DNA from 2 places in the Glutamicibacter sp. BW77 genome. Region 1 is predicted to be linked to the other one. Evidence: predicted binding sites of a transcription regulator. Region 1 holds the regulator's gene; the other holds the start of a gene.
The links. Region 1 encodes HrcA, which represses chaperone genes, less so after heat shock. Its sites were predicted from a motif close to TTNGCACTCGNNNNNNNCGAGTGCNAA; they were not measured.

Region 1 (9,370 bases):
TTTTCATTTGCTCGCTGGTGGTGTTCTGCGCCTCGTCCAGAATGACAAATGCATCATTGAGTGTGCGCCCGCGCATGTAAGCGAGCGGGGCCACCTCAATCGTTCCAGCTTCGATAAGACGCGGAATGGTCTCCGGGTCGATCATCTCGTGCAAAGCGTCGTAAAGCGGACGCAGGTACGGGTCAATTTTTTCGGTCAAGCTTCCGGGAAGGAAGCCTAGCTTCTCCCCCGCTTCTACCGCCGGGCGGGTCAAGATAATTCGACTCACTTCCTTGGCTTGCAAGGCTGCCACCGCCATGGCCATCGCAAGGAAAGTTTTACCGGTACCGGCTGGACCCACACCAAAGGTGATGGTGTTGTCCTCGATCGCGTCGACATAACCTTTTTGATTCAGCGTCTTAGGTCGAATCGATCGGCCACGTCCAGAAAGGATCTTCAGGCCCAGCACGTCGGTGGGTGTATCACCACCGCCGGCAGAGAGCATCTTAATGATTTGCTCGATCGTATCTGCGCTCATCCGCGAACCGCGGCTGGCTAAGGCCCGTGCTTCTTCGGTAACCCGCTGCGCTTTACGTACCTGGATAGGTTCGCCGATCAAGGTCAAGGTGGCACCGCTAGGGCGGAACTGCACCAAAGGATAAGCACCTGTCAGGATGCGCAATAATTCATCACTAGGACCTAGCGTCGCGACCATAAGTTCGGGAGTCTCGAAGGTGATGGTCATGGACGCGGAGTCTGACTCGGCCGGTACCTTATTATGTTCAACCTGCATGCAGTGCTTAGTGCCCCTTTTATAAAGCTTGGCGATGGTTCGTTCTCGTACCTTACAGTCTATCCATGACGGTCAGCCTTCGGGAAGATTTTCGCCATGAGCAAGGGCTCAATGCATCTGAAGTGTTTCTTAAGTATCACTGGTGGCCAAGGTATAGATTTGGTTAAGAATGCGTCGAAACGCCAGATTTCCGCTTTTTTGCTCAGCTTCGTGTGCCAAACTATTTGAGCGTCAGGGCATTTAATGCCCCGACGTTAAACGATTGATCAACGGATTGGTAAGTAGTGCAGGGTAGATTCACGAGAATGGTTTCAAAGCGGGTTGCCGTTATTGGAGTCAGCCTAAGTCTCGTCGCGGCAGCCGGCTGTGGTCTTGCTTCGCGCGAGGAATCACACCAGATGCCGATTAGCTCGACCGCCACGTCGCTGTCCCTACCCGCTGCAAGCGACTCGGTTGAACATCATTCATCAATTGACCGGTTGCCTATCTATTGGCTAGAAAACACGGATCTTGGCGTATATCTCTACCGTGAATACGCTGCAAAAAATATGACTGGTGAGCCCATTGGAGATTCCATCTCCTACCTGCTTAATGAAAAGTCAGTAAATCCTGAGTGGTACACACATCTGAAACCATCAAGCGAAGTTGGCGTGTCCATGAACAAGGAAAACGTCATTACCCTTGATCTTCCGGCTAAGGTCTTCAGCGCTAAACTCGACCGCGGACTGTCCGAGCGCAGCATTCAGCAACTAGTCTTCACTTCAACCGCTGCCGCTTCTAACGCGGGTCTGTTCATTGGCACATTGCCTCCGAAGGTAAAAATCCTGGTTGACGGTCAAGCTAATGCAACGGTTTTCGGAGACTTACGACTCGCAGATTCATACGAACGAGATGCAAGCTTCATGGCGCCAATTTGGATTATCGATCCGCAATTTGGCGCCACGAATAAGGCCGGGCAAATCAAATTCTCCGGGCGAACCGCCAACTTTACCGACGGCGTCTACTACAGTCTGGAAAGCAAGGACAAAACAGGCAAGCTGACCGTGTTGACCGCTGCTGAGGCTATCGAAGCATCGTCGATCAAACAAGATGGCTCATTCAGCTTCACCACTCAACTAGGAGTGGGCTCCTACAAGCTGACCTTCTGGGGACAGGAAAACGGGTCCACGAAGAAAATCGCTTCGGTGTCCAGTGAGTTCACCATCAAGTAAATTTCGGCTCGTTGAGCCACAAAAATGTTCAGCACAACCACTTGGTTGTACTGAACATTTTTTGTTTAACGGTTTACAACTCACCCAGCAGGTGCCGAACCAGGACCAAGGCTGCAGGTCCTGCGGTCGAAGCACGCAAGACATGCTGCCCTAGCAAGGCTGGGCGGGCACCAGCAGCAACAAACTGTTCAAGCTCAGCGTCACTTATACCGCCTTCGGGTCCGACCACCAAGGTGACACCGGCCTGCTTGGACGCCTGGCTTAGCCAGTTCTGCGTTTCTTGCGCGACAGATAGTTGTGCTGCCTCATGAAGAATCAAAACTAACTCACCGGATTCGCACAAGTGGCGAATCTGGGTACTCAGAGTCTTGGTATTAACCGGTTCCAAGACTTCAGGTTCAAAAGCACGACGTGATTGCTTCTGCGCCGAACGCACTAGCGAACGCCACTTAGCCATTGCCTTCTCGGTCTTACTTCCGCTCCATCGCACGATGGACCGATCTGCCTGCCACGGACGGACCGTAAACACACCGAGCTCCACGGCTGACTCCACGGCCTGCAGGTCACGGTCACCCTTAGCTAAAGCCTGAACCAGTCCAATTCGGTGTGCCGGAGGAACTTCCTGTAAACGTTCAAGCACGATGACGCGCAACAACTCCTTGGACGCGTCCAACACTTTAACGCGCAAACGCAAACCGGTACCATCGAGCAGATCAAGCTCTTCGCCGGAAGACACACGTTTCACGGCCACCGCATGATGGGCTTCAGCACCGGTGAGTTCTAGAGTTTCCCCCACCAGGGCTAGTGCACCTTGCTCCGCGGAGATCACAAAGCTGTGATTGCTCATGGTTAGCGCTGGTTCAACTTATCGCGCAACCGGGAGAACATCCCGCCGGACTGCTCAACGCGACCCGAGGTGAGCTTTTCCCCACGAAGTTCTGCGAGCTGTTCAAGCAGCTCACGCTGTGCAGCATCCAACTTGGTTGGGGTTTCCACCTGCAAGTGCACGATTACGTCACCACGCTTGCCACCGCGTAGGCGTGGTACACCAAGGCCTGGAAGCGTCATGGTATCCCCATCTTGGGCACCGGACTCGACATTGATCTGCTGCTCGCCATCGAAGGTTTCAAGCTTCAGTTCACAGCCCAAGGCGGCAGCGGTCATAGGAATGGTCATCTTCGCATGCAGATCGGTTTGTGCGCGCTCAAACACCTTGTGGCGACGAACATCAACCTCAACGAAGAGGTTACCGTTCGGTCCCCCACCAGGACCGGCTTCGCCCTGACCACGGAGCTGAATTCGGGTTCCCGAATCAACACCAGCAGGAATATTCAGCGACTTCGACACGTGCTCGCGCACGCGGCCTTCACCATTACATTCATTACATGGATCAGGGATAGTGGTACCGAACCCGCGGCAGGCAGGGCAAGTTTCAACGGTCATCATCTGTCCGAGGAAGGAACGCACCGGCCGCTGGATCTGACCCGCACCATGGCAGGTTTCACAGGTGACCGGGCTGGTGCCTGGGCGGCAGCATGAACCGTCACAGGCCTTACAGGTAACAGCGGTTTCCATTTCCAGCGGGTAGACGGTGCCCTTGACCGCGTCTTCCAAATCAATGGTGATGGTGATCAGCGCGTCGCGGCCAGCCTGCGTACGTGAGGCCGGCCCCTGGGCTTGTCCCCCGCCAAAGAACTGTTCGAAGATATCGCCAAAACCACCGAAGTTCTGACCGCCGCCACCACCGAAACCTTGCTGACCGTTGCCATTGAGGTCCCCGGTCGCGTCAAAGTTGGCGCGCTTCTTTTCATCTGAAAGGACCTCGTAGGCGCGGGTGACCAGCTTAAATTGCTCAGCAGCACCTTCACTGGGGTTCACATCGGGGTGCAACTTGCGTGCCAGTTTGCGGTAGGCACTCTTGATTTCCTGCGGGGTCGCATCCTTAGCAACACCCAGCGTCTCGTAATGCGAGCTCACGATATTCGCCGTGTCCTTTCGTAAAAATAAAAATTTTAGTGGCGACGAAAACTAATTCGTCAAAATCTTCGATAGGTAGCGCGCTACCGCGCGTACCGATGCCATCGATGAAGGGTAATTCATTCTGGTCGGTCCAAGTACGCCCAGTTTGCTACGTGCGTCCGAACCATAGGTTGTGGCAATCACCGTTGCATCGGATAACTGTCCGTAATGATGTTCGGTACCAATGGTCACCGCTACACCACGTGAGTCAGCTTCCAGCTCGGAAAATAGCTTAAGCAAAACTACCTGCTCTTCTAAGGCTTCCAGAACTGGGGTCAGCGTCAGCGGGAAGTCACCCGAGGAACGCGCCAGATTAGCAGTACCGGCCATCACGATGCGCTGTGCATTCGCGGCTCGTGCCATTTCCTGCAAGCTATCGACGATCGATTCGAACAAAGGATCTTCGTGAAGCTGTGGCGGGACTGTGTCCAACTTTAGGCTTCCCACGAGCTCAGCAAGTTGCCTTCCGCCCAGAGCGTTAAGCAAAGTCAGCTTCAGCGCGTGCAGTTCCTCGTCGCTATAAGCTCTCGCGGTCGAGATCATTCGCTGATCTACGGTCCCATTAGAGGCAATCATCACCATCAACACCTGCGCGGAGCCTAATCCCACAAGATCCAAATTTCGCAACGACGCAGTGTCATAGTGTGGCACTTGAATTAGGGCGACTTGGTTTGTCAGGCGTGCCAACAACCGAACGGTGCTATGGAGTACCTCGTCGAGATCTTGGGAGCTATCTAAGATCTTATTGATCGCTTCGCGTTCGGCCCTAGACAGCGGCTTCAGCTCACCTATCTGATCAACAAAACGGCGGTAGCCCTTCTCCGTGGGAATACGCCCTGAAGAGGTGTGCGGAGCCGCGATCAGCCCTTCTTCTTCCAGCAATGCCATGTCGTTACGGATCGTCGCCGCGGAGACTCCGAGGTTATGACGATCGAGCAATGCCTTGGACCCAACTGGTTCATGCGACTGGACGTAGTCCTCCACAATGGCGCGCAAGACGTCTAGCCGTCGAAACTCACTCACCTCAACACCTCCTATGAAACCACGCAAGGTTTTGGCACTCGAACCTATCAAGTGCCAAGTCTAATACGTTCATCGGTTGCTAGCATTGGATTTCGAGCGTATTCGATCACAGCGAAAGGCAGTACGTGTCCAATTACTCCTGGGGAGCGCAAGACCTCAGTGCACCAGCACCCAAAAAACTGCGTCAAATTCCGGTGTCCGTCGGTTTGTTATTGGAAGACGTGGACAGCGGATGGGTCGGTGAAGTGGTTCGCACCGAAAAGTCCGGAGGAATGCGTGTCATCGTGCTGGAGGACCGTCGCGGCAAGACACGTTCATTCCAGGCCGGGTTCGGATTCCTGCTCGAAGGAGAACCGGTCGAGATCGTAGAACCGCAGCCTAAAGCGGCAGCACCTAAGAAGTTAGTTTCGGCATCCGGTTCTCGTGCGGTCACTGACCTGAAAGCTCGTACCGCCCGGGCCAGTCGTATTTGGGTCGAAGGTAAACACGACGCAGAGTTGGTCGAAAAAGTCTGGGGCCATGACCTGCGCGTTGAAGGCATTGTGGTGGAGCCCTTACACGGAGTTGATGATCTTGCCGGAGCAATCCGAGCGTTTAATCCTTCACCGGAACGGCGCTTGGGGATCCTAGTGGATCACCTTATTTCTGGAACCAAAGAAGAACACATCGTCAAGGAAGCAATGCGGGTCCCCGGAGCAGCGCAACATGTGCTGATCCTGGGCCATCCGTACGTCGATGTCTGGCAGGCGGTTAAACCCTCGGCGCTTAATATTACGAAATGGCCGGTCATTGCGCGCGGCACCGACTGGAAAACCGGAATATTACGGGAGTTCGGTTGGCCACACTCCACAGCAGAGGATATTGGTCTGGGCTGGCAACGCATCCTTTCCCACGTTGACCACTATTCTCAGCTAGAACCACAGCTGTTAGGCAAGGTTGAGGAGCTGATCGATTTCCTCACCAGTGAAGATTACGGTTTCCTAACGATTGACTAATAGTTGGAGTTTCAGGGCGGGTTGGCCTTTACATCGCTAGAACCTCGATAGAATTGGAGCATCACCCTATCGAGACAAGGAAGAGCCACGTGACAACACGCAAGACCGTACCGCCGGAGAATTCACGTTTCGAAGGTTCCAAGGTCTCAGCTTTACCCTTGTCTCCTTCCGAGGACCGCCAATGGGCAATGATGTCGCACTTCGGCGCCATACTAGGTTGCATCCCAGCGGCCATCATCTTTGCGGTGTACCGCGACCGCGGGCCCTTCACTTCTCAGGAGTCAAAGGAAGCGTTCAACTTCACGTTCCCGTTGACTATCTTGGCAATCATTCTGAACGTGCTCACCCTGATCCCGGGCATCGGTTGGATCTTCGCTGTACTCACCGTGGCACTGTGGGTCTACATGACGCTAATGGGCGCCCATGCCGCCATTCAGGTCAATAAGGGACGCCCATACCGTTATCTCGTTAACCTGCGGTTGATGAAGTAACTAACTTTTCTATGTTTTAGAAATCTAACAACTCACGAACAACCAGGTCGGCCAAGAGCCGGCCTCGTTGCGTTAACACCACAGATCCAGCAAAAGCAGCTTTCGGATCAATCAACTCATCGGCGATTAAACCTGCCACAGCCTTCCGGCCATGCTCATCAAGCTCTGCGATAAGCATTCCGCTGCTGAGTCGGGTCAGGAGCATCGTTCGCTCTAACTGGACTGCTTCGGCGTCAGGGAACTCGCGACCGTGTCCCGGAGAGATGCCACCGTCGACACGCTGTTGGTAAGCGGCAGGATGCTTCACATTCCACCAGCGCAATCCGCCCACGTGCGAGTGCGCTCCAGGGCCTGCGCCCCACCAGTCACCACCTTGCCAGTACGCAACGTTATGACGACAAGCATGCTCGTCACCCTTGGCCCAGTTGCTGACTTCGTACCATTGGTAACCGGCTGCAGCGAACATCTCATCGGCTAGCTGATACTTTTCGGCATGATCATCATCATCAATATTAGGAACCTGTCCGCGCCGAATTTGCGCCGCCAGTTTAGTTCCCTCTTCGATGATGAGCGCGTAGGCAGAAATATGATCAGGTTCGTAGGATAGCGCCGCCTCGATACTGGCACGCCAGTCCTCCACCGACTCCCCCGGCGTTCCATAGATCAAATCCACGCTCACGTCCAAGCCCACCTCGCGTGCCCACTGAACTACCTGTGGAACGCGCTTGGGGTCATGGGTACGTTCTAGGACCGCCAACACATGGGGAACTGCAGACTGCATCCCAAAGGAGACTCGAGTAAATCCGCCATCTTTAAGCTCTTGAAGACTTTCACGGGTCACCGAATCGGGGTTCGCCTCGGTGGTGACCTCGGCACCGGGTTTGAGCCCGAATTCACTGCTAATGCGTCCTAATACCGAAACAAGGTCACTAGCGGGTAGCAAGGTCGGGGTGCCACCCCCGAAAAATACGGTTTCAATCTCGCGATGCGCAATGTCAGACTTGTCCATCACGCCGCGGGCGAAACTGATTTCCTGGCTGACCGTGGCAGCATAGCTGGCCTGGCTGGAGCCAGAACCAAGTTCCTTCGCTGTATAGGTGTTGAAGTCGCAATAACCGCAACGCACAGTGCAAAACGGAATATGCACGTAGAAGGACATGGTCCGCTCCTGCGCATTGTGCGAGCATAATGCGGGGAGCAGACCATCGGCCGGAGCCGGATCGCCGTCAGGCAAAACTGAGGGCATTTACTTCTTTTTCTCTTCACCAGTGGATAGGGCGGCGATGAAGGCTTCCTGCGGAACCTCCACACGACCGACCATCTTCATACGCTTCTTACCGGCCTTCTGCTTTTCAAGCAGCTTGCGCTTACGGCTAATATCGCCACCGTAGCACTTGGCTAGCACGTCCTTGCGAATAGCTCGAATGGATTCACGAGCAATAATGCGTGAGCCGATAGCTGCCTGAATTGGCACCTCAAACTGTTGGCGCGGGATCAGTTCACGCAGCTTTCCGGTCATCATGACACCGTATGCGTAGGCCTTGTCGCGGTGGGTGATCGCACTGAAAGCGTCGACCTGCTCACCTTGCAACAAGATATCGACCTTGACTAGGTCAGCAATTTGCTGGCCGTCGGCCTTCCAATCCAAGGAGGCATATCCGCGGGTGCGGGACTTGAGGTGATCGAAGAAGTCGAACACGATCTCCGCCAGTGGCAAGGTGTAGCGCATTTCTACGCGCTCCTCGCTGAGGTAGTCCATACCGCGCAACGTGCCACGACGGCCCTGGCACAGTTCCATCACCGAACCAATAAATTCAGCTGGTGCAAGGATAGTCGCAGAAACCAGAGGTTCATGAACCTCAAGAATCTTGCCTTCTGGGAACTCCGATGGGTTGGTCACGGTGATCATGACCTTGTCTTCACGCATGACCTCGTACACCACGTTTGGAGCGGTGGAAATCAGATCGAGATTAAACTCGGCTTCCAAGCGTTCACGGGTGATTTCCAAGTGCAAAAGGCCCAAGAAACCAACACGGAAGCCGAAGCCTAGTGCTACCGACGTTTCTGGTTCATAAACCAGTGCAGCGTCGTTGAGCTGGAGCTTATCCAACGCATCACGCAGCGCCGGGTAGTCACTGCCATCCATCGGATACAAGCCCGAGAAGACCATTGGCTTCGGGTCCTCATAGCCGCCCAAAGATTCGGTGGCAGGCTTGATGCTATTGGTGATCGTATCGCCAACCTTGGACTGGCGGACGTCCTTCACGCCGGTGATCAGGTAGCCTACTTCACCCACACCCAAGCCTTTACTCGGAACCGGGTTAGGTGCTGAAACGCCGATTTCAAGTAGTTCGTGAGTAGTGCCGGTGGACATCATCTGAATACGCTCGCGCGGACGAAGCATGCCGTCAACCACACGAACATAGGTAACCACACCACGATAGGTGTCATACACCGAGTCGAAAATCATTGCTCGAGCCGGAGCGTCAGCCACGCCCTTAGGCGCAGGCAGCTGCTTGATTACTTCGTCTAACAAGTCTTCTACGCCTTCACCGGTTTTACCCGAGACCTTCAGCACGTCTTCAACTTCGCAACCGATCAAGTTAGCCAATTCTAAGGCATACTTTTCCGGCTGGGCGTTAGGCAAATCGATCTTGTTTAGCACCGGAATGATGTTCAGATCACTCTCGATAGCCAAGTAAAGGTTAGCCAGGGTCTGCGCTTCGATGCCTTGGGCCGCGTCAACCAACAAAATGGCGCCTTCGCAGGCTGCCAAGGAGCGCGAAACCTCGTAGGTGAAGTCAACGTGTCCTGGCGTGTCGATCATATTCAGCGCATAGGTCACGCCGTCGACTTCCC
Region 2 (16,294 bases), on a different contig from region 1:
GGCGCTCGCGCGCTCGGGACTGCGGATAGCCGCACGCTTGCGTCCGGAACGGCTGGACCCGGCCTTGCGTAAACGCTGGGAACGCACTTTTCCCGGGCAATCTGAACTTGCGACGGCTCTTTTATCCAAATGGAGTCAGGAACATCGTTATTATCACGATCGTGTGCATCTGCTCGCCGTACTTGAAGCACTAGATTCGCTGTGTGGTACGCAGGTCTCGGAGCAGGACCGGCAAATACTCGAATTAGCCGCATGGTTTCACGACGCGGTTTATGAAGGTCAGAGCACCGACGAGCAGGACTCGGCGCAGCTCGCAGGTCAATGCTTGCAAGGTCTCTTGCCCGACCACACGGTGGCTTCAATTCAACGGCTGATTATGCTGACCAGCACCCACCAGCCGCAGGCTGGGGACCTGCTCGGCGCGCTACTGTGCGACGCAGATTTAGAAGTTCTGGCTCGCCCTGCAACCGCCTATCAGCGTTATACGCAGGCCGTTCGGGCCGAGTACGCTCACGTGTCGGAGCCAGACTTCGCCCGTGGTCGGTCCAAGATACTTCGTGAGTTACTCGACAAGGACCAGTTGTTCGGCACTGCACAGGCCCGGCAGCGTTGGGAAAGTGTTGCACGCAGTAATTTGTCCGCTGAACTGGAACAGTTGTCCACACAGTTCTAACTACGCGCCGACCGAGATGTCGGGGTTAACGGCCCGAGGGCCTGCTTCATAATGAAGCAGGCCCTCGGGTTTGCTAGTACCGCCTGAGCGGTCGCTCAGCGAGGTGCGGGGAGCTTAGAAGCCGCCCATACCGCCCATGCCACCCATGTCGTCGCCACCTGGCATGGCAGCGCCAGCAGGAGCTGGCTTATCTGCAACGACTGCCTCGGTGGTCAAGAACAAGCCAGCGATCGACGCAGCGTTCTGCAGAGCCGAACGGGTCACCTTCACTGGGTCGTTCACGCCTGCTTCAAGCAGGTCGACGTACTGGCCGGTTGCGGCGTTCAGGCCATGGCCTGCTGGCAAGCCCTTGACCTTGTCGGCGACAACGCCTGGCTCCATGCCAGCGTTCAGTGCGATCTGCTTCAGTGGGGCTTCGATGCCAACGCGAACAATGTTCGCACCGGTGGCTTCGTCGCCTTCCAGCTCAAGCTTTGCAAACGCTAGGGCGCCAGCCTGGATCAGAGCCACGCCGCCGCCGGCGACGATGCCCTCTTCAACTGCTGCCTTGGCGTTACGCACTGCATCTTCGATGCGGTGCTTGCGCTCCTTGAGCTCCACCTCGGTTGCGGCGCCGGCCTTGAGCACAGCGACACCACCGGAAAGCTTTGCGTGACGTTCCTGCAGCTTCTCGCGGTCGTAGTCCGAGTCGGTGTTCTTGATCTCGGCTGCGATCTGAGCCTTGCGGCCTTCGATGGCGTCGGCGTCGCCGCCGCCTTCAACGATGGTGGTCTCGTCCTTGGTGATAACGACCTTGCGGGCGGTACCCAGAACTTCGAGGCCAACGGTGTCTAGCGACAGACCGATTTCCTCGGAAACAACCTGACCACCGGTGAGCAGTGCGATGTCGGTCAGCATAGCCTTGCGACGGTCGCCGAAGCCCGGAGCCTTGACGGCAACGGATTTGAACAGACCACGGATCTTGTTCAAGATCAGGGTAGCCAGTGCTTCGCCTTCAACGTCTTCGGCGATGATCAGCAGCGACTTGTTCGACTGCATGACCTTCTCCAGCAAGGAAACCATGTCCTTGACCGAGGAGATCTTCGAATTGACGATCAGGATGTAAGGATCTTCCAGCACGGTCTCCTGACGCTCAGCGTCGGTGACGAAGTATGCGGAGATGTAACCCTTGTCGAAGCGCATGCCCTCGGCCAGCTCCAGCTCAAGGCCGAAGGTGTTGGACTCTTCAACGGTGATAACGCCCTGCTCGCCGACCTTGTCCAGTGCTTCGGCGATCAATGCGCCGATTTCTGGATCGCCAGCGGAGATCGAAGCGGTAGCAGCGATCTGCTCCTTGGATTCGATCTTCTTTGCAGCGGCAAGCAGCTCTGCGGTGACGGCTTCTACTGCCTTGTCGATACCGCGGCGCAATGCGATTGGGTCGGCGCCGGCAGCAACGTTGCGCAGGCCTTCCTTGACCAGAGCCTGAGCGAGCACGGTTGCGGTGGTGGTGCCGTCACCGGCGACGTCGTCAGTCTTCTTGGCTACTTCTTTGACGAGCTCGGCGCCGATCTTCTCGTATGGATCTTCGAGCTCGATTTCCTTGGCGATGGACACACCGTCGTTGGTGATAGTAGGTGCGCCCCACTTCTTCTCCAGAACAACGTTGCGACCGCGTGGGCCTAGGGTTACCTTTACGGCGTCCGCCAGAATGTTCAGGCCGCGCTCAAGTCCGCGGCGTGCTTCCTCGTCAAATGCAATCATCTTGGCCATAGTGGCTTTCGGTCCTTTCGGGACGATCTTGCGAAAATGCAACCGACAGACAGCGCCCGCGACGGACGAGCGCACCGGTATCGGCATCGGGCCGACAACCAAGATGAGCTCTCGCTATCTGAGGTATTCTTCACGCTCCGTGCGTTAACAAACCGCGAGGGTCGAAAGGGTTCGATTTTAAAACGAACAGCCGATCGGCATTAGCAGTCGTAACGCATGAGTGCTAATACAAATATTGGCACTCTCGCATGGCGAGTGCAAGCTGATCGGCTGTGAGCGAAGCGAAATATTACTTGGAGTTCAACGTATCGTCGGCACCAAGGACCACCGTGACGCGGTTAGGAATGTTCTGAGTCTGCAAAACCTCGTCGATACCTAAGACCTCGGCGGCTTTTTCTGCGGTGGTCCGGTAGGCCTCGGACATGTAATAGACGGTCGAGGTTTCCGCATCTCGGGTCCAATTATCCGTCACGATGTTCGTAAATTCGGCCTCAGTCAACAATTCTTCACCTGCACCGGCTGTGCCTGCAATACTCGCACCGTTGTACACGCCAATGAGCTGACCGTACAACACGTCCGCATCATCAATGGTGCTTGAGGGGGTAGCGCTTTCGGAAGGTTCGGCGCTAAGACTTTGCGAAGTTTCGGTTGCTGTCGCTTCGGTATTCTGCGTCGATTCGGAACCGCTGAGACGATCGGCGATACTCGGACCGTAGAAGAAGCCCACACCACCGATGAGCAACACCGCAATTGCGGTCAGGACTACCCAACGAAGCTTGCTGTCCTTGCCCTTGGCGGCGGCAGACTGCGCCCATCCATGGGCATGATGCGACCCCACACGGGTACTAAACTCCGGAACGCGATCGAATTCGTCACGTGGGTAGTTGGTCATTCTTGTCCTTGCTCGAGGTCTGGCTGGCCGAGGCCGGCTAAGAACTTAACGTTCTCCGCCGACGGTACCGCTCACACGACGCTTGGTAGATCGAAGTCTACGCAACCGCTTTACCAGCATTGGGTCGTAGGCCATCGCCGCGTCCGTGTCGATCAGCTGGTTGAGCAACTGATAGTAGTTCGTCGGCGAAATTGAGAACTGCTTAGTGATGGCCTGTTCCTTGGCTCCGGCATATTTCCACCACAGTTTTTCCATGTTCAAGATTTGCTGTGAACGCTCATCGAGCTCTGAGTCGGGATTCATTACAAAATCCACCAAAACCTCATTGCCTGCCATGCGTCTCACCTCTTCCTTGAACACCGATTAGTCGGGCCTCTTTATGCTTTCATATCCACACATGGTGGACACACCACCGATATTCTAACCAATCAATGAACTCGATGCCGTGTAACGCGGCACAACCGCGCCGAAAACGGGCAGAATAGTTGTTATGAACAACCAACAGCCAGCGCTCTTTGAGGCTCCCGCCGCTCAGCCTCTCCCGGAGTATTCAGCCGCTGACTTCCCGTTCTATTTTGGCGCAAAATCACTAGCCAGCAACGGGTTTATCGCAGAGGACTGGGTATCGACATTGGAGCCGCTTGATGGCGTGTTGCAGGATATAGCCCAACAATTAGCGCTGCGTTCGCAGGCGGGCGAGCAGATCCTGCCGGCCCCAGAGGTGATGTTGCGCGCACTGTTGCTTCCCCTAGCCAAAACCAAAGTTCTGATTATCGGCCAAGACCCTTATCCGACCCCAGGACATGCAAATGGTTTGGCCTTCGCCGCTGAGAAAAATGTTCGGCCGCTGCCTCGCAGTTTACGAAATATCTATAAGGAGCTCAGCTCCGACCTCGCGGTGCCCGAAGCCCCACATCCGGACCTCAGCCCCTGGCACGAGCAAGGGGTCTTGTTACTCAATCAGGTTTTCTCGGTGACCGCCGGGCAGGCAGGAAGCCATCAAAAGCTTGGTTGGACACCGGTTGTCGAAGCGATTATTGGCGCCCTCAATTCACGCAAAAATCCGGTAGTCGCCGTTCTCTGGGGAGCCCACGCGCAAAAACTGAGTCCACTGATGGGCAATATGCCGCACGTGCACAGCGTCCACCCTTCTCCGTTATCGGCCAGCCGGGGCTTCTTTGGTTCAAAACCCTTCTCTCAAATCAATAGGCACCTGACCGATTCTGGTCAGGCGCCTATCAATTGGAAGTTACCGACCGTCTAACGGCGGCGGATCCAGCGACGTTCACGTCGAGCATTTGAGGTCAAAGGCCGACAGAGCGTATCGCCGAAAACCACGCCGCCGGCGATAGACAGCATGATGGCAAATGCGTTGAACATCTCCACCAAACTAGAGAACATATCTTCCACATCGAAAACGATGCCGTACATTGCACGGAATATCATCAGGCCTGGAAGCATGAACATGACAGCAGGCGCTGCAATCACTAGCTGCGGTGAGCGTAACTTGTCCGCCAAGAAACGCGCCGCAAAACCGATGACTGTCGCCACGACGGCCGGCGTAGCTCGAGAGCCCAATCCGATTTGTTCGGCCAACAACAAGACGAGGTAGCCGCCCACAGCTAACAACGCAGTAGGGATCAGCAGCCGCTTCGCGGTCTGCTCGGTCACCGCACCGGCAAGGATAGCCACTGCTACTAAACCAACAAGCATCCATGTTGGATAGTTGATTGCAACGATCCGGTGAACGTCCACCTTGTCGCCTCCGAAGACCGAAGAGACAACCAAGGCTGATGAAATTCCCGACAAGATGGCCGTATAGGTCAACCCGGCGGAAAATAGGCGCCCGACGGCCGTCACGGGGAACCCATTGATCGCATCTTGTAGCGCCGAGACAAATCTGCCCGAAGGCAAGAGCAACAAGATACCACCGGAAACGACCAACGCAGGGTCCAGCGGGGCGTGCACTCGGTGGCTTAGCAGCGCAATGACGGTCACGGTAAAGGTTGCAGTGGCGACGGAGAAGAACTCCGGAACGCGCCAGCGTGAGCCATAGCGCCCGATCTGCGAGATCAACCACGATGAGGCCATCGCGACCAGGGCGCCAAGCCACGAACCACCAATGAAGAGCACAAAGGCTGCCGCGAATATCGACTGTCCCGAGGCCACAACCCAGCGTGGGAACGGTTTCGGTTTCCGCGTAATTGCTTTCAGCTGTTTAGCCGAAGAAGTCCGTGACACACCGCCGGCAATAATATCCGAGACCAACTCGTGAACCATCACAAGACCCGCATAGTTGGTGGTGTAGGAACGCACCACGCGCAAAATCGAATAGCTTTCAGCGTCCGGTGGGCTGTAGTTCAGGTGTAACGACTGGTTAGTGATATCAACATCTAGATGACTAAGCCCCAGGGCGGCGGTTACCGCGATGATGCTGGTTTCGACTTCCAGTGCACCAGCACCATAACGAATCAGCGTTTCGCCGAGATCTAGGGCGAATTCCATGGTCCGTCGGGCCGATGCATCTTGATCGACGTTCACCTTTGGATTGGCGTACGGGGTTCCGCGTAACCGGTCAACCACTTTCAGAGCTTCGGTTGGTGGTGTATCTGAAATCCACATTTTTGCCAACAGACGACGTGCTACCGGGTTGGCGCGCGTTGGCATTAACGTGATGCCGTCATCCGAGGTAAGAACCTGACCGGTGCGTGACTCGATATCGGTAGCGTCAGCTGCCGCGACGCTTGCACTTACTGCGGTATTTAACGGAAGCTCTGAAGCCATCGTCGTCTCAACGGACACCGTTTCTGGTAGGTGTCCCATGTTGATTTCGCTCGTCAAAATACGAGGCAGCGACCCGGCCAATGGCGATGGATCTTCTCCCGCATCTTTCGACTCCACGGACTTCTCGCCATGGTCTTGCTGCGCCACGAATCACTCCCCCTGAGGCTCTTGTTTTACTCGTATTCCTCACGATACAACCATGGCCTGTCAACCGGCAGAGAGGAACCCCCATCGACTGAGTATCCCTGAACACATCTGTCATTTTTTGTTCTCGGAAATAAAATTTGACTCCAGCGAGTTACCTAATTAGATGCAATTGCATGAATTTTTTGGAGAAGAGGAAAGTCATGACTTCTGTCGCACCGACGCCAGAGACGCCCGAGATTGGCGTGGAAACCTTCGGCGATATCACCGAAGACTTACAGGGCAGATCGCTGTCCCATGCACAGGTAATCCGCAACGTCATAGTCGAAGGTCAGCGGGCCGAGCAGGTTGGACTGGATTTCTTTGGCATAGGCGAACACCACCGCGATGACTATTCAGTGTCGGCTCCGGAAATTGTTCTCGCCGCTCTGGCTCAAGCCACCGAAAAAATCCGTTTGGGAACCGCGGTGACCGTCCTGTCGAGTGACGACCCAGTACGCGTCTACGAACGATTTGCAACCTTGGACGCCATTTCCCATGGCCGTACCGAAATCATCGCAGGTCGAGGATCCTTCATCGAGTCGTTCCCGCTTTTCGGGCTCAACCTTGATGACTACGAATCGCTCTTCGAAGAAAAACTTGAACTCTTAGCAAAGGTCCGCACCGGCCTACCGGTGACCTGGGCCGGTGAGCATCGCACAGCACTTGAAGATCAAAAGCTCTACCCACTGCTAGAACAAGATCCAATCACCACCTGGGTTGGTGTTGGCGGTAGCCCACAGTCGGTAATTCGAGCCGCCCGGCACGGGTTGCCCTTATTCATGGCGATCATTGGCGGACAGCCGGCCGCCTTTGAACAACTTGTACAGCTCTATCACCGCGCATTGAAGCAGTTCGGACAGCCAACACAGCGGGTAGGCGCACACTTCCACGGGCTTGTCGCCCCGACCGACAAGGAAGCCTTGGAATTGTTGTGGCCGCACTACCAGCGCACCATGAACCGTTTGGGCGCAGAACGAGGATGGCCTCCTGCAAGCAAGATGCGCTTGGAGGCTTCCATGGGACTAGATGGATCCATGATGGCAGGTAGCCCACAGGCCGTGGCCACCAAAATGGCCAAGGTCGCCAAGACCTTAGGCCTCAGCCGGGTGGACATCAAGTATTCGGCAGGTTCGTTGCCACACGAGACGATGCTGGACAGCATCGAACTTCTTGGTCGGGAAGTCAAACCGCTCGTACACGAGATGCTCGCCAAGTAAACCCGAACAAAAGAACCCCGCACAAAGTAGAACGAGGAAGCCATCGCATTGATGCGGTGGCTTCCTCGTTCTTTGGTGGATCTTACTGGACTCGAACCAGCGACCTTTCGCGTGTGAGGCGAACGCTCTAACCAACTGAGCTAAAGATCCCTCTGCGCGCTGACCTGCCGGTCAAGCACCTAAACGATCTTAGCGGTCTTTGCCCAACGCACAAAATCGATTTCACCACCATAACCGTCCGGACTGCATTGTCGCTCCCAAATTATCGAGCACTGCCACACTAGTCAACTGAAAAAGAGCGGATGACAAGCACAAAAATATGGAGTCATTTCGTTTATCTAGATTTAACATTTTGGTCGCTTTTTTGGCTTGCTAAACAGCCCCGCTAAACCGCATAATTTTTCTAGCTCATCGAGCTCAAGCTGGGCCCTACAAGGAAGCTACCGGAACCCACCGGTACCGGTCCCCTGAAGGCCAACGAAATCCGCCGACCGGCATACCGCCACAAAGCAAAAGCCATATCTTTCGTTCGTCTTAGCCTTAGGACCGATCCCAGTGCACTCTTTCCTGCGCTATTCCCTCTCCACTTCCACACCACTTGGTGCTGCTCGTTCCGAACTGGAAAGCCTGTACCCAGTGATTGATGACCGCTGGAATCAGAAAATCGACCGTGCCCGTTATATTGTCTCGGTCTACGATTCACACCTGCTCATAGCTGCAGGAATCGTGCACGACTCGGTGATTGCACCGACTAGCGTCATGGGTGCGCTCGAGCTCGGTTGCATGAGTGTGCGTCCGGAGTACCGACGTCGAGGAATCCGTCAGCAGATCACCAAGCTACGTCTGGATTTTGTACTCAGAACCGGAAGCACCCCCATCACCGTCATTGACTCAGCTAATCCGGGATCTTGGGCTGCCTACGAACGGTCAGAGGTGTGGGAGCGCGAACGTAGCTTTGAATATCAGGGACAGGTCAAATATATTTACCGTGGTGTTCCAGCTCTAACGGAACTGACAGCTACTACATCCAATCTCGAATTGCCGATGCTGGCTGCACAAAGAAATTCCACTCCACTTCCCGCAGTGTGGGGCTTTGATGAGCCCAGTGAAGTCAAACAGATGAGCTAAAAGAGCGCTTCTTGTAGCTCGTCTACTGGGTCATGCCCTGGAAGCGGGGCAACTTCGCCGGCCCGGCGAGCGCGTGCTGCTTCATGCAGGTCGATGGGCGTGACCTTCAGGACTGTATCGACCATTGCATTCATGAACTGAGCGGTTCCAATATCATCCGGCACCGGGCTGTGCACAACTTTTACCTCGGGCTTCTCAGCATGGTCATCCCAGTCCACCAGTAAGAGTCCTGTGGCGCTGTATCCAAAGCCGTCACCGAAGTCGCGTAGTTTCCGGATCATATCAACGGTACGTCGGAATGCTGCCGGCTCGGAATCAAGGATCGTCGCGCGTTGCACGAAATAGAATCCGACGGCCGCCAGAGGGTAGCGGGCACGGAGGTTTGCCGCGTCTCCATAGGCTTCTTCGTATCGATTGGAGAGGTTCTTTCCAAATGAGGAAGTCATGGCCTTAGTGCTCAACAGCAGTTCTGGCCCGGTGGACCAATGGGTCATCACCACGTCGGTTTGTTTCATATAGGCGCGGCCTAGGATTCTTGCGTCGGTACTTCCTGCTTTACCTGCCAAGATCGCGTCATGTAGCTCCTCAGAGAGCCGTTCGGGTAATTTCCGCAGCAGTTCAAGAATGTCTGAGGAAAGCACCCGTGGTGCTTCGGCGCGTGGCCAGACTACATCTGCATCAAACCCAGCTCTGCGCAGTTCATGCGCTAACCAGGCGTCCACGCCTTGCGCGAAGCGTCCTGAGCGCGTTGCTGCTTTGGAACGCACCGGAATGCTCAATAACCGCTCTAAGGTCTCAAAGGACGGGTTAAACTCCTGGGTGACGGCCCCGTTGCGGATCCAGGGAGAATCTTTCGGTGCAGATAATAAAGTCGCATCATATTCTGCAAAGGCTAAGGTTTTTTCGACTGCGCCAGTTCCCACGCTTAGTTCTCCACTGCCTTCGCTCGTGACTTCCGTCGTTTTAACATGTCTTGGCGGGCTCCGTGTAGTGCATTGAGTGCCGCTTCATCTAAGCCCAGCATTTGACCCAGCACAATCTCGTCAACTAACGCAGTGGCTTCCTGCTTTTTACCTTGCTCCAGATAAGCACGAACGTCCTCTTTGATACTTAGCAACTGTTGCTCGTAGTGGGCCACAAGATGTGCCGCGGGCACCGGGAGCTTATCGGCTTCGCTCGGTTCCAGCTTCAAAATTCCTCCACCGTAGGAGCGTCCCACCATTTCGGCACCGAGCATCGTTAAGGTATTGAGCGAGGCTAAGGGCAGTAAGCCACGTCCCAACTCGCGCACTTCTGCGCCCAGGTACACGCCATGGATCGAGTTAATGTGGTGCACCCCCGCATGGTTAGTTGTCAGGCGAGGTGTGTCGGCATTCATATAGGTCATGAACAAGTCTGGAACTGACAGCAACGGGACCCTCCACCATGGGGTGCGCATCCGGCATTTGTAGGCTTGATCCACCAGATCTAGTTCGCCACTGTTAATCAGTTCTTCCCCGGCGGCGGAGGCCTCAGCCAAGGGACGGAACATCAAGGTCGACAGGCCGTGCTCACCCAAGCGTTGCCATTGGTCCTCGTTCAGCTCCAAACCACGAAGGTGCCGTGATCCAGGTGGCGAAATCTTCACTAGTTCAGCCTCGGTCAGGCCTAGCTCTTCGGCCCGTGCGGGGCTGAGCGTAAACCACTTGTTATTGCCGGTAACAGCGCCCAAGGATGTTTCGCCCCAGCTTTGGAGGTTGCTAAACGCTGCACTGGACAAGGCATGATTTAAGATCCCTTGCGCTTCAAGGGTCACCAGTGAGCCGGTCCACCGGTCGCTGGGTGAAGTTGGTGTGTGCTTGCTACCCTCGGTCAGTTGGGTCAGGTCATCGGCGTTACGGAATTGGTGCAAGCTAAAGGAAGCGCTAGAGCCACTGCGATATCCCTCGGCTAGTAGTAGCACCACTTCTTCTTGTGCATCAGCAAAGAGCCGCTGTTCAAAGACGGCTAGGTGCACATTTGCGAATCGTTCGAGCAACATAGCTCGAACCGGTCCCGCGTAGTTGACGAACATCAGTTCAGCTGGAAGAACTAAGGCGAGCCGTCCACCAGTTTTCAGAAAACTCGTAGCATGAACTACAAAGGCCGCCCAGACGGAGGCTAGCTCATTAAGCTCCACTCCGCTCCTTCGGGCGGCTTCACGTGAAAGCTGTCGCTGGGCACCGCGGTGCAATTGGTAACGCACGTAGGGTGGGTTGCCAATGACGGCATCCATATCTGCGGTGCCAGGGACATCAAAAAAGTTTGCGTGCCGAATTTTAGCCTGAGCGCCTTGCGCGTCCAGGAGTGCCCGTGCGGCGAGTACGGAAGCTTCGTGAAGTTCTACTCCCCAAAGTTCAACGTCGCCACGGCCGTCGTTGGTTACTTGATGTGCCGTGGTCAAAAATTGTGCTTCTCCGCAAGAGGGTTCAAGCACACGGCGGCCCTGCTCACCGAGCGCCCACTGGGCCATAAAACGGGCCACAGGTTCTGGGGTGAAATACGCGCCGCGCTCATGCCGGGCGGTATCTTTCACGCTACTATTTTTGCTCTTCAACACACATCGATCTTTCCATGGCCGGCAGACGTTTTAGCCAGTCAGCAACGGGGGTCATCCACCGGGCTCAGTCCCAGCGTGTTTCGCTGGCTCGCAGATGCACGGCGGGAAGGTTTCTCTCACCTTCTATTCTACGGGCAGGGATACAAAGACCGCTTAGTGCTTGGCGCGCAGCTTGTTGATGCCCACAACCACCAATGCAATCACGCAACCAATCAAGAATCCGGCGACACAGGAGAACGCGGTATTTGTCAGCCACCCCAAGACGGCACCTGCCGAACCTGTCGCGTCGTGAACCAAAAGTTCCATGTGGTGCACAAAACCATAGGGGGCATGCCACCCAAGTTCATCCATACCCACAAGGATCAGGTGACCACCAACCCACAACATGGCCACAACGCCGACCTTGCTCAAGATCGACATCACGATCGGCATACCCTTGACTAGGCCACGGCCTACCTTCTGCGAAAGCGTAGAAGTTTTTTGAGCCAGTTGTAGCCCAATATCGTCCATCTTAACTATTAGTCCCACCGCGCCATAGACGACTACCGTCATGAGAACGGCAATGACAATTAAGATCAATGCTCGATTCAGGAATGGTTCATGAGACACCTCGTTGAGCGAGATGACCATGATCTCCGCGGAGAGCACTAGGTCGGTGCGGACTGCGGAGCCAATAATTGCTTTCTCGTCCCGGCCACCGTCCTTGCCACCAGGGCTGTGATGCTTGATCACCCCCATGGCTTCGAGTAGCTTCTCGGCACCCTCAAAAACGAGATACGCTCCGCCGAGCATCAAAATAGGGGTCAGTGCCCACGGCGCAAACTGAGAAAGAATCAAGGCGACCGGCAAGATGATCAGGAGCTTATTCCGGATGGAACCTACCGCGATCTTCCAGATTATTGGAAGCTCGCGTTTAGGCGATAGACCCTTCACATACTGAGGTGTGACTGCGGCGTCGTCAATGACCACGCCTAGGGACTTAGTGCTCGCCTTCGCAGCTCCCAAGGCGATGTCATCTAATGATGCCGCGGTGACCTTTACTAGGGCTGCGACATCATCGAGAAGGGCTACGAGTCCACCGGCCATGCCAAACTCCTTGAATTGTTATGTTGTCTTTTGTCTTGCCATGTTCCAGCTATGGAAACAACAGCAGAACTCATCTGAAGTTTAGCGCCCTGAACGACAAAAAACCTGACTAAACCAAGCCTTTGCGGAATGCCCAGCGCACTGGCACCACGTGTCGAACGGGTAATGTGAAAAAGACCCTCGTCATCGTTCATTTCAAACGTTGACGAGGGTCATTCGAGCCCCCTATCGGATTCGAACCGATGACCTACGCTTTACAAGAGCGTTGCTCTGGCCAGCTGAGCTAAGGAGGCGTACTAAGTAAGAATATCCGAAGACTAGGCTCTACTGCGAATCGAGCGGCCGAGGGTGTTAACGCAAGCAAGGCAGCGCCTCACGAATGAGACACTACCTTGCGTTAGCGCAGGAAGTCGTTTAGCGAACTAGCTACTTACTGCCTGCTCTTTGCGTCTGTTTAGGCATTAGCTTTGATAGCCGATTCGACTGCTTCAACGAAGTCCTTCGAGGCAAGATCAACGCTCTTACCCTGGACGAAGATGCTCGGGGTGCCACCCACGCCTTCATTCTGCGCGGTCACTGTGGTCTTTTCAACGAAGGGACGGAAAGTCCCCTTATCGATGCAGCTCTTCACCGAGTCAGAGGCGCCGGCAGCAACCGCCATGTCAGAAAGCTCAGCATTCTTCAACTCACCCTGGTCATAATGCCCCCACAGTGCGGTAGCAAAGTCCAAGTAAGCCGCTGGGCTCTGGTCAGCAACACATGCCAAGGCGTTGGCACCGCGTGAAGAGAAGTTCGATGGTGAGCCACCGTCGAGGAATCCGACGTTGCGGTATTCCAAGGTGATCTTGCCATCGGCTAGCCACTGCTTGAGCTGTGGCCCATAAGTGCTTTCAAACTCTGCACAGTGAACGCAATTCGCATCTACGTACAAGGTGACGTTGACTGGTTCGCCCTTGCCCCCCACGGTCAGCTCGCTAGGTTCCGGGGTCGTAGGCCGATCATCTTTAAGAACAAGATTGGTGTTGTCGATCTTGATCCCGGAGGTATCTGCCACCGTGGTAGGTGAGGTCAGCAGGATGCCACCGGCAGCGTTACCACCCTGAGGAGCCGAACCAGTCGCGGAGATCTTCGCGTTGTTATTTTGCACGATGAGCACAACGACGAGCGCCACGACCACCACGACCGCTGCCAGCACACCGAGCTTAACCATCAATGATTTTCGCTTCTGAGCGGCAGCTTGAGTTGCCTGCATCTGCGCAGCCTTTTCGCGAGCGCTAGCGCTGCGCTCCGCTTTGGACGGACGCGAGTTGTTTGTCGACATAAGTTTGATTGTTCCTTGGCTCAACGGAAATACTGTAATCTGCCTTCAAGCTTAGCCAATGCAATGGCTCAAATACCCCGTAACCCGCACTTTTTCCAACCTTCACAGGATGCGCATAACATTCACCAACACAGTGCAAAGCCCCTTTCCTTTGTTATTTGAGACTTCAACCAAGTCATCGCAGATAGTTCATTATTCGTCGTGAGCATGGGTTAAAAGAGCAATAGGGAGCCTTGTCACGTACATTGAGTGGTAGAACACGGTTTCACCCGGATTCCAGACTTGATCCGAAAAACAAGGACAAAAGCGATGTTGGTTCACTAAGACCACCATTTGCTGATAACCGAAAAATCTGCGGTGTTTCCATTCGCAGTAGTTACGTGGCCAGGAGGTTTACGGTGGGCAATGAACTAACAGTCGCTAGCGAGAACAATCCCTACGATTTTGTGGTGGTAGCTAACCGGCTGCCGGTCGACAGGATTACGCTGCCCGATGGGACTCAAGGTTTTCAGCGTGCACCAGGCGGCTTAGTAACAGCGTTGGAACCCGTGATGGCCGCGTCCGAAGGTGCTTGGGTGGGCTGGCATGGCGGTATCGATGAAGAACTCGCCGAATTCGACAAAGACGATATTCATCTCGTCCCCGTTCCGCTCAGCGAACAAGACCTCAATCTCTACTACGAGGGGTTTTCAAACTCCACCCTCTGGCCGCTCTATCACGATGTTATTGTGCCACCGGAATACCACCGCACCTGGTGGGACCGGTATAAGAAGATCAACCAACGTTTTGCCGACGCAGTGGCTCGGACGGCCGCACAACACGCCACCGTGTGGGTCCACGATTATCAGCTGCAGCTAGTGCCACAGATGCTCCGCTTGGCCCGGCCAGATTTGAAGATTGGATTCTTCCTACATATTCCGTTCCCGGCCGCCAGCTTGTTCTCTCAGCTGCCATGGCGCACCCAGATCCTCGAAGGACTCGCAGGAGCCGATTTGGTTGGCTTCCAGCGTGAGACCGATGCCTCGAATTTCCTGCGCTGTCTACGCCGCTTCACCGACTACTCCACAAAGGGCCACGAAGCCACACCATCGGCCACACATGGAATTCAAAACTTGTGCAGGGCCGAAGCCCATCCAATTTCGATCGATACGAAAGAAATTGCGAAGCTTTCACGCGATCCACAGATTATTGCCCGGGCAGCGCAGATCCGCTTGGAATTGGGCAACCCAAAAACCATCATGCTCGGCGTAGACCGACTCGATTACACCAAAGGTATTCGGCACCGGCTCAAGGCCTATGGAGAGCTGCTCAACGATCAGTCGCTTCGCGCCGGAGATGTCTGCCTGATTCAGGTCGCCAGTCCGAGCCGTGAAAATGTCGGCTCGTATATGGAACTGCGTGACCAGGTAGAACTAATGGTCGGGCAGATCACCGGGCAGCACGATACCTTGAGCCACACGACCCTTCGCTATCTGCACCACTCCTACCCGCTGCGCGAAATGATCGCCTTGTACCTTGCCGCTGATGTACTGCTGGTCACGGCATTACGCGACGGCATGAACCTTGTCGCGAAGGAATTTGTGGCTGCGCATCAAGACGGACGAGGGGTCTTGGTGCTCTCGGAATATACCGGGGCAGCGGATCAGCTGACCCAGGCAGTGCTAGTGAACCCGCATGACATCGATGGGATGAAAGCGAAGATCATCGAAGCGGTCAAGATGGACCAAAATGAACAAGCCCGACGTATGCGACGAATGAACCGTCATCTGTTAGATAACGACGTCACGGGTTGGTCCGCACACTTCCTCGCAGAGCTGGCGGAAATCAATTCACGGGCAAACCAGATTAGCCCCAGCCCTACCCACTAAATACCACGCCTAGTTTGAACGGAACGATCGTGCCAAAACTTGCCCCGGAGCTCTATGCTGCGCTGTCCACCTTCGCAGGACATCGCAGAATTTTGGTCGCCCTAGATTTTGACGGAACACTTTCGCCACTAGTGGACCGACCAGAAGATGCCAGGCCAACCCCGCAGGCAGCTCAGGTTTTTGAGGAACTCTCACAACAATATGGTGTGCGAACTGCCGTGGTCTCAGGCCGAAACCTCGATTCACTCACCGAAGTTTATCCAGCTCCCCGCCCCGAGAACCTCATTGGTTCCCATGGCGCGGAGCGGCGAGTACCCTCCGTGTCCAGCGACTCCCCCGAACAGCCAGAACTGTCCGCATCACAACGCGCTAATCTCAAAGAATTGACCGCAAAACTCAGCGAAGTAGCGCAGCGGCATGAAGGGGTCAGCTTAGAATATAAGCCCTCGGCCACCGTACTTCACGTGCGTCAGGCACCCAGTATCGAGGTGGCCGACGCAGCTATCATCGAGGGGCAGCAAGCCCTTGCACATCTAGACGAACTACGTCTCATGGCAGGCAAATCGGTGTTAGAGGCTTCGGTTCATTCTGGTAACAAGGGACAGGCTTTGCAGTGGCTCCGTGAGGTCCTTGACGTAGATGCATTGCTTTTCATTGGCGACGATGTCACCGACGAAGATGGCTTTCGAATATTGAACCGCGAGGACCTCGGAATTAAGGTTGGCGAGGGTCCAACTCTGGCCGCACATCGTATCGAAACTCCAGAAATGTTGCCAGAACTTTTGGAATTTCTGCTTTCCATGCGAAAC

Region 2: a site for HrcA is predicted at 2,626-2,652, ahead of groL (chaperonin GroEL). Genes of this name have one in related genera too.

What each region holds. Positions count from the first base shown of each region.
Region 1 covers NZ_NRGT01000088.1:25,400-34,769, forward strand. The annotation lists gene CIK74_RS17645 (PhoH family protein) at 1-772, opposite strand, end outside; gene CIK74_RS17650 (GerMN domain-containing protein) at 1,171-1,983, shown strand; gene CIK74_RS17655 (16S rRNA (uracil(1498)-N(3))-methyltransferase) at 2,057-2,830, opposite strand; gene dnaJ (molecular chaperone DnaJ) at 2,833-3,960, opposite strand; gene hrcA (heat-inducible transcriptional repressor HrcA) at 4,012-5,025, opposite strand; gene CIK74_RS17670 (DUF3097 family protein) at 5,151-6,020, shown strand; gene CIK74_RS17675 (DUF4870 domain-containing protein) at 6,110-6,511, shown strand; gene hemW (radical SAM family heme chaperone HemW) at 6,528-7,757, opposite strand; gene lepA (translation elongation factor 4) at 7,758-9,370, opposite strand, start outside.
Region 2 covers NZ_NRGT01000061.1:2,209-18,502, reverse strand. The annotation lists gene CIK74_RS10035 (DUF4031 domain-containing protein) at 1-673, shown strand, start outside; gene groL (chaperonin GroEL) at 788-2,425, opposite strand; gene CIK74_RS10025 (LytR C-terminal domain-containing protein) at 2,715-3,317, opposite strand; gene CIK74_RS10020 (DUF3263 domain-containing protein) at 3,363-3,653, opposite strand; gene CIK74_RS10015 (uracil-DNA glycosylase) at 3,808-4,581, shown strand; gene CIK74_RS10010 (threonine/serine exporter family protein) at 4,578-6,248, opposite strand; gene CIK74_RS10005 (Atu2307/SP_0267 family LLM class monooxygenase) at 6,449-7,504, shown strand; tRNA gene CIK74_RS10000 (tRNA-Val) at 7,578-7,654, opposite strand; gene CIK74_RS09995 (hypothetical protein) at 8,060-8,632, shown strand; gene CIK74_RS09990 (hypothetical protein) at 8,629-9,555, opposite strand; gene CIK74_RS09985 (N-6 DNA methylase) at 9,558-11,186, opposite strand; gene CIK74_RS09980 (DUF808 domain-containing protein) at 11,364-12,296, opposite strand; tRNA gene CIK74_RS09975 (tRNA-Thr) at 12,516-12,589, opposite strand; gene CIK74_RS09970 (thioredoxin domain-containing protein) at 12,751-13,617, opposite strand; gene CIK74_RS09965 (trehalose-6-phosphate synthase) at 14,016-15,485, shown strand; gene otsB (trehalose-phosphatase) at 15,515-16,294, shown strand, end outside.